Regions from separate parts of the uncultured Anaerobiospirillum sp. genome, predicted to be linked through region 3. Evidence: predicted binding sites of a transcription regulator. Region 3 holds the regulator's gene; each other region holds the start of a gene.
The links. Region 3 encodes sigma-54, which starts transcription at its own class of promoters, with help from an activator protein. Its sites were predicted from a motif close to TGGCACNGTTTTNGCTT; they were not measured.
Positions count from the first base shown of each region.

Region 1: RDO37_RS00980 (flagellin) is a predicted target of sigma-54. The motif match lies at 2,547-2,563, and genes of this name have one in related genera.
Region 2: RDO37_RS09260 (flagellin) is a predicted target of sigma-54. The motif match lies at 2,210-2,226, and genes of this name have one in related genera.

Region 1 is NZ_CABTML010000010.1:8,901-13,136, forward strand. Features, by position in the region: gene RDO37_RS00975 (hypothetical protein) at 1-2,029, shown strand, start outside; gene RDO37_RS00980 (flagellin) at 2,709-3,728, shown strand; gene RDO37_RS00985 (flagellin) at 3,913-4,236, shown strand, end outside.
Region 2 is NZ_CABTML010000109.1:32,629-36,864, reverse strand. Features, by position in the region: gene RDO37_RS09270 (alpha/beta hydrolase) at 1-705, shown strand, start outside; gene RDO37_RS09265 (flagellin) at 1,146-2,111, shown strand; gene RDO37_RS09260 (flagellin) at 2,312-3,313, shown strand; gene RDO37_RS09255 (serine hydrolase) at 3,636-4,236, opposite strand, start outside.
Region 3 is NZ_CABTML010000022.1:2,591-6,826, reverse strand. Features, by position in the region: gene lptA (lipopolysaccharide transport periplasmic protein LptA) at 1-199, shown strand, start outside; gene lptB (LPS export ABC transporter ATP-binding protein) at 510-1,235, shown strand; gene rpoN (RNA polymerase factor sigma-54) at 1,246-3,015, shown strand; gene hpf (ribosome hibernation-promoting factor, HPF/YfiA family) at 3,819-4,100, shown strand.

The DNA.
Region 1 (4,236 bases), on a different contig from region 3:
TCCTTTCTCATCAGCTGCAGCTAACAGCATGCAGTCATTAAAGGCTAAGACTGCAAGCACAAAGAGTACGAGCGATGAAGATGCAAACACTGTCGATGAGCACAGCTCCACTGTACCATCACGCTTAGCTCAGGCTGTCTTTAAGGAGAATCGTGTTATCTTCTCTGGTTCCTTTAATGGCTTAGATCTTAGCGCTCTAAATGAGTATGCTCAGATTTGCCCATTAAATCTGATCTCAGGCAGCTTATCTCCACTGTCTAACACTATTGATGGCACCTTCGGCTTTACCTCAGTGGCAGTACGTCCTGAGATGCACAAGGTGCACAAGTCATCAGCTGTTAGAGAGGCTCTGTCATTTGAGTTTAATGCTGCATCAAAGGCAGCAGCTGAGGCAAAGGTTGCAGCAGCTAAGGCTGAAAAGGCAGCAAAGATTGCCGCTAAGGAAGAGGCTCAAAACTTTGGTGTTCAGGTAGTAAGCGCTACCCTTCTCGATAAGGACAGCGGCGAGAGCGTGAATGAGCTTATCGAAGAGAGCAAGACCCTGAAGCTTGATGTAAAGCAAGAGAAGACAAGTCAAGGTAAAGCAGCTTCAACTAACAAAGCCAAGCATACAGCCGATACAGACAATAAGACCACTGATGCTGCCTCTTATGAGCGTGTTTACACTGAAACCACTCATGATGAGTTTGCTATTGCCAAGGTGGCACAGAACAATGATGTGGCTGTCTCATACTCTGTAGACGATGACAATGGCAGCGGCGAGGCTATTCGTCCTGATGAGACTTTAAGATCTCAAGACGATTACGAAGAGTTTAAGAACGTTAAGTCCAATATTCAGACTGCCAATACCGTTTTAGGTATGCTGCGTCCATCAGTTGCACGAGCTCTGCGCGATGATCGTATTGAACTTAAGAAAGCCGAACGCGAGGTAATCTACGAGTGCTTAGGTGAAGATTTTGATTTTGCCAAGATCGAAAACGTAGCCCACACGATCACGCCTATCTTCCGTACAACCATGCACGCCAAGAATATCGAAAGACGTAATAAGCGTGCTGAGGAGAAGAAGCTTGCCCGTAAAGAGCCACGTCGTCGTGCTCACTTAAACTACCTCAAGCGTAAGGCTAAAAAGGAGGCTATCGCCAAGGACGAGGCCCGTTTTGGACCATACTCATCTGATGCCTTAATCCCTGTTAATACCGTTAAGGATTCAGCCCCTAAGAGCAATGTTTTAAGCAACTCTAGCTTCGGCGCTGAGGTTAAGAACATTGATTCTATCGTCAAGGATACCGGCGGCTTTGATGCAAACCGTGTGATTGCCAAGACTGACTTTAGCTCAGGTTCTCCAGCTACCAAGGTACAGTTATCTGCAGCTGAACGTAACCTCACTGCTAGTGCTAAGGATATGTTTACCCTGCTTGATAAGTTTGACCCAAATGAAGGTCAGATTGGTTCTCTTACTTTAAATACCACTACGGCAGCTACTCAGACCACCTCAGGACTAAACATCACTTCTCTTGCTCAGGAAGTTGCCGAGCTTAACATCTCATCTGCGGCTGCAAGCAAGGCTAAGAGCACTCGCACTAGCCGTGCTAAGAAGTCTGATCTTAGCTCTGAGATCGTCAATGTGGTTGCAGATGCCATTGATAGCGGTGATGCTCAAGCTGCCAACACTGATGATGAGGCACAAAAGAAGCGTCCTCGTGCGCGTCGTGCTATCAAGCCTTCAGTAAAGGCAACTGTTGCCGCGATTGAAGCTGATGTTAAGCGTAAGCAGGCACAAAAGGCTAAGGCCTTAGAGAACGATGGCAGCATCGCGTTAAAGAACGCTGCTAAAGTATCAGCTAAGGACCTTAACTTAGATGCCGAATCTACCTTAAACATCACTCCAGTTGCTGATGCTGAGGTTCAGGTGGTACCAGCTCCACTGCGTAACCGCATCTACGAGGAGTTCAACATGACTCCTGGCATCAAGACTGAAAAGCCACAGCGCGTTAACTTAAAGAAGACCAAAAAGTCCACCACCAAGTAACGGCAAAAACTGAATAATCACCTCACGCAGCCCTCTTTGGCAGCGCACCAAAGGCCTCTATCGATGTTATATGCAACGATTTGAGGCCTTTTTCACTCCCGCCCTACTCCCCAATCCCTTCAATAAAACGCAAAAACCAAAACCGCTATTTTCCGCAAAAAGGTTTTTCTCGCGAAAATATTTGTATTATGTTTTGTAAAAAGCTTTACTTCATTCAACATTCAACAACAGAGTACTACCCCCTTCAGCATACGTTTTAAAACTCTCACCTCACGGCACATAATCCTATATACACTCAACAGAGTGACAACTGTTGCCGCACATATTGTCAATTTCCACTTTTAGCATTACAAGCTGATTTACAGGCCAAATGATAGCTAGATCCTACCCAATTCTGGTATCTAGAAAGTCATAGTGCAAGATAGCTGATGAATATCAGCTTTTAAGAGATTAGCAAGCACAAGCCTCGTAAGCCTAAACATTCAGTTGTAAATCATTCGATCGTGTAGTTGTATTTAGGCACAGGTGTTGCAAATGCCATAGTAAACAAGGATCAATCCTTGCCGACTATGATTATGCAGTGTTAACTCGATCAAGTTTGAAACTGCAAGATCATCAGTTTTGTCCTTTAAGACCACATCGCCTATCAGGCATGATGGCAGGATATGAGAAAAATACTATGGCTTTATACGTTAATACCAACGTTAGCTCCATCAACGCTCAGCGTAAGCTTGCTAACTCTACCTTAGCCCTGAACACCTCCTACCAGAGACTGTCCTCAGGTCTTCGTATCAACAGCTCCAAGGACGATGCTGCTGGTCTTCAGATCTCCGATCGTTTAACTGCCCAGATTAATGGCCTCAACCAAGGCAACCGTAACGCTAACGACGGTATTGCCTTAGCTCAGACCATCGAAGGTGCTCTCGACGAGACCACCAACATGCTGCAGCGTATCCGTACCCTCGCTGTCCAGGCAGCTAACGGTACCAATACCCGCAAAGATCGCCAAGCACTTCAAGAAGAAGTAAAGTCACTCTGTGAGGAAATCACCCGTATCGGCTATAAGACCACATTCGCGGGCGCACACGTCCTAGTCAGCCAAGGCGCAAAGTTTGGCGGTAATGGCTTATCTGGCGGTAATAATCCTGCAGACAACCTTAAAGACAAAGATGGTGCCTACTTCTTCCAGGTTGGTGCCAATGCCCAAGACATGATTAAGCTGACCACAAAGGAAGGCTTCCACATGAAGGGCATCATGGATATGGTTAAGAATGACGGCCTTGTTAATAACATTAAATTCACTACTGGCACTCCAGCACAATTGTCAAAAGCTGGCGATCAAGGTGAGTTTGGTCTTTTCTGTTCAGACGCTACAAAGCCATCCGGTGCATATTGGGCAGTAATCACTCCTTCAGCAGCTCAGAAAACACTTCAGTACATTGATAACTTCATCCAGGCTGTTGATTCTAAGCGTGCGGCCCTAGGCGCAATCCAAAATCGTATGGAAAGCACCATCCGCAACCAGAGCTCTATTTCTGAGAATGAATCTGATGCACGCAGCCGTATCCGCGATACCGACTTTGCATCTGAGACTGCAGCATTAACTCAGAACCAGATTATCCAGCAGGCCTCTCAGACCATTCTGACTCAGGCCAATCAGCGTCCTACTGTTGCCCTTAACCTCTTAGGCGGCAGATAGTCACAGATTTTGTAGTATTTCTCATATCTTTAAGGCCGCTTATCCCCTTTGCGGCCTTATTTAAAGCAGACAGTTTATTCGTAAGTGGCAAAACTGCCCTTTACGAATACATTGATTGCATGATGCAAGGTGGAGATTGTGCTTGTATAGCTCTCTCTGCTAAGACAGATACAAGGAGAGAATTATGGCTTTATACGTTAACACTAACGTTAGCTCGATCAACGCACAGCGTAAACTCGCTAACTCTACTCTTGCACTGAACACCTCATATCAAAGACTCTCATCAGGTCTTCGCATCAACAGCTCTAAAGACGACGCCGCTGGCCTGCAGATCTCTGATCGCTTGACTGCCCAGATTAACGGCCTCAACCAGGGCAACCGTAACGCAAACGACGGTATTGCCTTAGCTCAGACCATCGAAGGTGCTCTCGACGAGACCACCAACATGCTCCAGCGTATCCGTACCCTCGCTGTCCAGGCTGCTAACGGTACCAACACCGCCAAGGAT
Region 2 (4,236 bases), on a different contig from region 3:
AACTACTATCAGACAATCGCAAACACTCTGCAAGCTAACGTAATCGTACCAAAGTACCGTCTATCTACTGAAAAGCCATTCCCTGCACAGCTTCATGATAGCTACAGTGCGCTTACTTACTTCTATCAGAACGCAGATAAGTACCGCATTAATACTGATGCTATTGTGTTAATGGGTGAAAGCGCTGGCGGTGGCTTAGCTGCTGGTATGTCTTTATTTAATCGCGATCATTACGACTTCCCAATTGCTGGCCAGGTTCTGACTTATCCAATGCTTGATTACCGCACTGGCACCAACGAAGTTGTTAAGGCCGAGAAGACTGGCGAGGTCTTATGGACTCCTGAGAGCAATGTATTTGCTTGGAGTCAATATGGTGATGCCAAAGAAGTAGCTCATATGGCCCCAGATGCTCGCAAGAAGCTCATCCAGAAGAGTGACTACTTAGGCTACTTCTCACCAACCTTTGCTCAGGACTTAAGCAACATGCCTGCTAGCTTCATTTATGTAGGCGACATCGATCTCTTTGTTAGTGAGTCCTTAAACTTTGCCAACCAGTTAGTTAATGCTGGTAACGAGGTTGAGCTGCACGTTGAGAACGGCGTCTACCACTGCTTTGACTACATCGTTCCAGAGGCAGATGAGTCTGCAAAGTATCGCAAGGCTCTCTTTAACTTCATGGCTGACCGCATGTACGGCGTCCACTAATCAGCCACTACTCCACATCAATAGCTGCTAGCAATAACTTCTAGCACCCCATTAGGCCACCAGCTGCACAGCCAACTTCGGCATGCCCTGATGGCCTTTTTCTTTGCAAACCCATTAAAACAGCCTGCCACCCCATCCTCCCTTAGACAAACATAAAACATAGCGGCAAAAGCTAGTCAAATTGTCAAACTAACTATTAACGATAGACAATCTAAACAGTCAAGTTCGAGTGTAATGATTAATTGCACAAAATTAGCGGCGCTTAAATCACCTAATCAGTTCCATAAACCTAGCAATTCCTTGGCTTAAATAGGCTTATAACAAAAAAATTGCAAAAGCAATTTAGTAGATAGGCACACCTTATGCACTTTATAGATTACGATTCCAAATGGCCATGATGTCCACAGATAGCTCATGGCAAGTTATGAGAGATAACGACTATGGCTCTGTACGTCAATACCAACGTGAGCTCCATTAATGCTCAACGTAAGCTGGCTAACTCGACCTTAGCCCTGAATACTTCATACCAAAGACTCTCATCAGGTCTTCGTATCAACAGCTCCAAAGATGACGCTGCGGGTCTACAGATCTCAGATCGCTTAACTGCCCAGATAAATGGCTTAAATCAGGGAAATCGTAACGCTAACGACGGTATCGCCTTGGCCCAAACCATTGAAGGTGCCTTAGACGAAACCACCAACATGCTCCAGCGTATTCGTACCTTAGCTGTTCAGGCCGCTAACGGTACCAATACTCAAAAAGATCGCCAAGCTCTTCAAGAAGAGGTAAATGCCCTTTCTGAAGAAGTTACCCGTATCGCCAAGAAGACCACCTTTGCTGGCGCACAAGTTCTCGACGGCGGCGGCAACAACTCATTAATGCGTAAGATTGGTAACACCAACAAGTATGAGTACTTCTTCCAGGTCGGAGCCAACGCCAACGACGAAATATCTCTAGAATGCGGTGCCTTTACTATGAAGGCCATTGCAGACACCCTCAGTGTAGGCACTTTGCCTGCCATTAGTGCTAATCAAGGAACTGTTGGTACCGACTGGTCAAAAGCAGGTCTTTCAAAGGCAAATGGTACTAATGAGGTCCGTTGGTTGGTAAAGACTCCTCAGGCTGCTCAGAACACCCTGAATACTATCGATAAGTTCATTGAATACGTTGATTCTAAGCGTGCGGCCCTAGGCGCAATACAGAACAGAATGGAATCAACTATCCGCAATCAGAGCTCAATTTCTGAGAACGAATCAGATGCTCGCAGCCGTATTCGCGATACTGACTTTGCGTCTGAAACTGCAGCTTTAACTCAGAACCAGATTATTCAACAGGCCTCTCAGACCATTCTGACACAAGCTAACCAGCGCCCAACTGTTGCGCTGAACCTGTTAGGCGGCAGATAGCCACCTAGCAGTTATCGATTCTCTATATCGCCAAGGCCGCTAACTCTCCATTGCGGCCTTTTTAGAAAAACATCTCTAGCAGACAGTTTATTCGTAAGTGGCATGTATGTCCTTTACGAATACATTGATTGCAACATGCAAGGTGGAGACTGAGCCAAGGGGCATCTCTCTACCGACTAATACAATCGGAGAGATAGATCATGGCTCTATACGTCAATACCAACGTGAGCTCCATTAATGCTCAACGTAAGCTGGCTAACTCCACTTTAGCCCTCAATACCTCTTATCAGAGACTCTCTAGTGGTCTTCGTATCAATAGCTCTAAGGACGACGCTGCTGGTCTGCAGATCTCTGATCGCTTAACATCCCAGATAAATGGCTTAAATCAGGGAAATCGTAACGCGAACGACGGTATCGCATTAGCTCAGACCATTGAAGGTGCACTCGACGAAACTACCAACATGCTGCAACGTATTCGTACCTTAGCCGTACAGGCAGCTAACGGTACTAATACCCAAAAGGATCGTAAGGCCCTGCAAGAAGAAGTAGATTCTTTATGCCAAGAGATCACTCGTATTGGCTATAAGACAACATTCGCCGGTGCTCATGTTCTTATGAGTATAGGTGCTACTAACGCACCTAACGGAGCACCAGGAAATAACGCTAAAGCTCTTGATACCCTTAAAAATGCAGATGGAGAGTATTACTTCCAAGTAGGCGCAAACTCTCAAGACATGATTAAACTAGCAATGTCTAGTGGATTCCACATGAAAGGCATCATGTCTATGCTAGGAATTCAACCAAATGCTGTAGAACAAAGTACCAAAATGTCAAAGGCTGGTGAAAATGGCAAGATGGGACTGTATATGTCAGCACAAAACAAATGGTCAGCTTTAAGATGGGTTGTAGCAACTCCTAGCTGTGCACAGGCCACTCTTGCTGGTATTGATAGTTTTATTGAAGCTATTGACTCAAGACGTGCGGCCCTAGGCGCAGTGCAAAATCGTATGGAAAGCACTATCCGCAATCAGAGCTCTATTGCTGAGAATGAGTCTGACGCCCGCTCACGTATTCGCGATACTGACTTTGCATCTGAAACTGCTGCATTAACTCAGAACCAGATCATCCAGCAGGCCTCTCAGACTATTTTAAGCCAGGCTAACCAGCGTCCTACTGTGGCACTGAGCCTGTTAGGCCGTTAATCAAGTTAGTACATAGTTTTCAGTTTTTCATATCCTAAGGCCGCAATTATTGCGGCCTTATTTGTTTATGGCGCTCGTGTATAAAGCTATGATCGCTCACTGCTTAGAAAGCTATGATAGCTCCTGGATTAGAAAGCTATGAATGTGTAGGCCGATTGGGCTGCTGCATCAGGTATGAATGTGCATGCATCTTGTTCATCTTGTGCACTGGAAGGTATGCAGAGAATATGTGCATGGCCTTTGTTCGTTATTTGATGCATATGCAAAGGGACACCGATGGTGTCCCTTTTGTTATATTTGGTCTTGTAATTTGTATTGCGGCTTACTTCTTATTGAAGTGGAGCATTGGACGGTTACCAGAGCCTGTACGCATGATTTGGTATTCCATGAGAGCCTTGGCAGTTGCTGAAATAGTCATCTCACCAATACGCTGTGCACGTGATGGAGTGCCCTTTACATTACGTACGGAAACAGCCATAACCATACGATGTCCTCTCCACTCAATGTAGGCCATGTCATTTACCACTGAAATGTGACCTGGCATCTCCATAAAGCCACCAACACCCTCGAGTGAGTAGATTCGTAAGTTAGATGAATCAGTCTCCTGAATCAGAGCATTACGCACACCCTTTTGGATGGTTTTCTGACTACTTGGATTGAAGTACATGATATCGTTGATGAAGGTACGCACATCAGAGTTAATGTAGTCATCCTGGAAATAATTAGCCATGAGTTTTGCTGACTCATAGAGTGGAGCTGCGTTCTCGTAGACCAGATTTGGATTTAAGAAAGTATCCACATCGTTATATCTGTAGTGCATACGCTCTACACCCTTAGTCTTACAGAACACATCTAAGGTAGGTAAACTGCCGATGTAAGAAAGAAGAATGCCGCTAGCATTAGAGTCTGACTGGCCTAAAGAG
Region 3 (4,236 bases):
TTTAAGCTACTACCCTCAAAAGACTAGCATCATACTGCAAGGTCGTGCTGTAGTCTGGCAAGGTGAGTCAAAGATGACCGGCGAGCGTATCGAGTACAACATTAACTCACAAAAGCTGCGTGCTGTGAACAACAACAGCCAAGGCGGTCGAGTATCGAGTACTTTTGTGCCAGCTGACTTCAAGAAAGATAACAAGTAAAAAAATAGATGCTAGCTTATAACAGCATCTAAATTTGCTAGATCTTGAGATCTGTAAACACGAAATTTACGTGGCTACAGGATTAAAAAACTAGCAAAGATCCAAGCAAACTCCTAATAGCGAGCTTAGGAATTTAAAGCAGTTTGCATGACTAAGTTTTCTCTTAGTTTTTGGAGTTAAAGTTTTTAAGCTCTTTTATCTTAGTAGTTGTAACAAAGGTAGACATGTCCATTTGGCTATACCCCTCAACTGCATGAATAGAGCTTTAATTAAGCAGCGGTATTAACCGTGGCAATAAACAGGTAACAAGATGAGTCTTTTACAGGCCAACCACCTTAAGAAAACCTATAAAGGACGCGTGGTTGTAAATGATGTAAGCCTCTCCATCGAGAGCGGTTCTATTGTTGGTCTTTTAGGCCCAAATGGCGCAGGTAAAACCACCTCGTTCTATATCATTGTGGGCATTATCTCCACTGAAAATGGCAATGTCATGATCGATGATCAGGACATTACCCACTTACCAATGCACAAGCGTGCATTAGCAGGACTTGGCTACCTGCCTCAGGAAAACTCCATTTTCAGAAAGCTAACTGTAGAAGAAAACATCATGAGTGTGCTTGAACTGCAAAAGCAGCTTAACAAGCACGAGCGCCAAAATAGACTCAACGAGCTTATTGAGGAGTTCCATATTGAGCACATTGCTAAAAGTGCTGGCATGGCTCTCTCTGGTGGTGAACGTCGTCGCGTAGAAATCGCCCGCGCACTCGCTGCCAACCCTAAATTTATCTTGTTAGATGAGCCTTTTGCTGGAGTTGACCCAATCTCCATTTCTGACATTAAGGACATCATCACTCACCTTAAAAATAGAGATATCGGTGTATTGATCACTGATCATAATGTGCGTGAAACTCTTGATGTATGCTCCAAAGCCTACATCGTAAATGCAGGCGAGATTATCGCTAAGGGTAGCGCACAAGAGGTGCTTGAAAACAAGAAGGTACAAGAAGTGTACCTCGGTAAGAATTTCTCTTTATAGGAAAACTTTCATGGCTGGCTTGAAAACATCTCTGCAAATGAGAGCAGTCCAGACACAGACCTTAACTATGACTCCACAGCTGCAGCAAGCAATTCGTCTGCTGCAATTGTCGACTCTAGATCTGCGTCAGGAGATTCAGCTTACTATCGAAAAAAATCCACTTTTAGAGATTGATGAGTCTATCGCTAACTCTAATGTGGACTCGCTTGACGAAATGGCAGAAAACGAGCGTCGTGCCAATGATAGCGAGATCTTTGATCCATTTAGTAATGACGCCTCTTACCAAGGTGCGGACATTGATATGTCTGGCTACAACGAGCACAACGAAGTTGCCTCTGCTGGTGAGCTCATTGGTAAAGATAGTGAGTCACGCGCCGACTACTCTCGCTCACGTAGTGAAGATGACTACTCAGACTATGATCTAACTGGATCCAAGGCTAGCCAAGAATATCTTGATTATGGCTCTGACTATCGCGAGTCAGATGTTGATCTCTCAGCTGCAGATGATGCACTTTCTAATACTGCCCTGCCAGATAGATTAACTGAAGCAGCGATGGACCCTGGTGCCATCTCGACTTTATCTAACCACGATACATTAGCTAGAGATGATAGTGTCTCTGCTAAGTCACGCTCTAAAAACGGCATTACTGGCCTTAACACTGTCTATGAGGGTGAAACCGAAGAGGATTTACGAGATCACCTTACTTGGCAGCTTAACTGCTCTCAGATCCGTGGTCGCGATCGTGAGATTGCCGAGGCTATTATTGATGCTGTAGATGACTCAGGTTATTTAACTGAATCCCTTGAGGACATCGTCTCTGTAGTTATCGGCCGTTATCCAGATACCACAGAAGAAGATGTGGCCATTGTGCTAAAACTCGTACAGCACTTTGATCCATTAGGCGTAGCCTCTCGTACTGTACAAGAGTGTCTGCTCATTCAGATTCGTGAAATGATGCAGACCAATGTAAGCCAAGAGGTCTTGTTTGCTGAGTTAGTAGTCTCTCAGTACCTCGACATGCTCTCAAACCATGACTATCGTGGCTTGTGCAATCAGTTAAGCATCAAAGAAGATCTCTTAAAGAAAGTTATTGAGATCATCGTTTCATTAAACCCACGCCCTGGTAATACTGCAGTTAAGCAAAAGTCAGATTTCATCATTCCTGATGTCTTAGTCGTTAAAGATGAAAATGGCAATTACGATGTTGTCCTTAATCCTGACTCACTGCCACGCGTGCGTTTAAATGAACAGTACAAAGCCCTCTCTTGCTATGCACGCAACGAGCGTGAAAAAGAGTTCTTCAAGAGCAACCTGCAAGAGGCCAATTGGTTTATTCAAAGTATCGCTAAGCGTAACGACACCTTGCTCAAGGTTTCAAAATGCATCATTCAGCATCAGAAAGCCTTCTTAGATCATGGTGAGAGTCGTATGGAGCCTTTAGTGCTTAACGACATCGCTCGCGAAGTTGAGATGCATGAGTCAACTATCTCACGTGTGACTACTGAAAAGTATCTGTTTACCTCTCGTGGTACCTTTGAGCTTAAGTACTTCTTCTCTTCTCACGTTAGCACCGAAAGTGGCGGTACAGCCTCTTCAACTGCAATACGTGCAGAGATCAAATCACTCATCTCAAAGGAAAATCCACGCAGACCATACTCTGATAATCAGATCGCCGTGCTGCTTAAAGAAAAGGGCTATTGTGTGGCTCGCCGTACCATCGCTAAATACCGCGAGTCTATTGGTATCGGCTCTTCCTCACAGCGTAAGCGTCTTGTATAAACCATCGCCACTCAAAGCGGCACTAACGAGACGAAACGAAACACGAGACGAAACGCCACTACAACTCCCCATCGCCCCATTGTCAGCTAAAAACGAGCACTTTGGGGCCTATGCCCAAAACTACTTTGGGCATAAACCCCAAAGAGAATTTGGACATAGCCCCCAAAAAGAATTTGGGCATAATACCCTGCCTCATGAGTTTTAACTCATGCACCCCATCTAGACTAAAAAGATCACCACAACATCTTTGGATCATTTGAGTGAAAGTCGCCCCAAAAGATCACAAGATGGTATTAATACCAAGATCACCACAGGATCAATCAAGGATCACATATATTTTTGTCTTTGGCTTATATATGACTTTTGATTGCTGCGTTTTCCTAAGGCTTGTCCATGCCCTAGAAAAAAGCGTAAAGACCATTTCGGGATCTGCATCTAAGATTTGCTAAGTTTAAGACCCCATAAGGCTTTGATTTAGTTAATATGAAATCAAAGGTTGTCATGCAACTCTCTTACGGGCCCTCGACGAGCCCTTCCCCTTAATTTGACACCGTCGCTGACTATATTTTCCTTTTGAACAGTTTTGCGACTACGGGAGTCAAGTTAAGTAACCAGCTATCGAATTGTTCTGACAGAACCTCTTTAGCTTCTTTGCAGTAGGAACCACTGTTATACGTAGTCTTTTACTTGATACTGCTATGGATTGATTATTTTGGGACTGCGTAGTACCAATAGTACAGTAACGGCGGTGGACGTCGGCCACACTCTCGGTATCCAACTAGGTTGGGTTAAGGATCAGATATATGCAGATTAACATCCAAGGTGTAGGACTTAAAGTCACAGACGCTCTTCATGACTATGTTACAGAGAAGTTCACCAAACTCGAGCGTAAAGGCGATGTTATCACTTCCATTGCTGTTACCCTGACAGTTGAGAAGCTCCAGCAAATCGCTAAAGCAGACCTCAACGTTTCTGGCGGTACACTGCATGCCGAAGCTGAGGATGAGAGCATGTATGCAGCCATCGATGCCTTAATCGACAAAGTTGATCGTCAGTTAGTCAAGTACAAAGAGAAACACGAGTAACCGACGGGCATTTGCAGATTCACTTTCATAACAAAAGCCTTTGAGAGGCATGGCTACAGCGCCCCCTATTCCCAGAACTAGCAAGAGATTGTAGGAAAACTCTTGCATCTGACAACTCAAAGGACTTTTGTTCGTT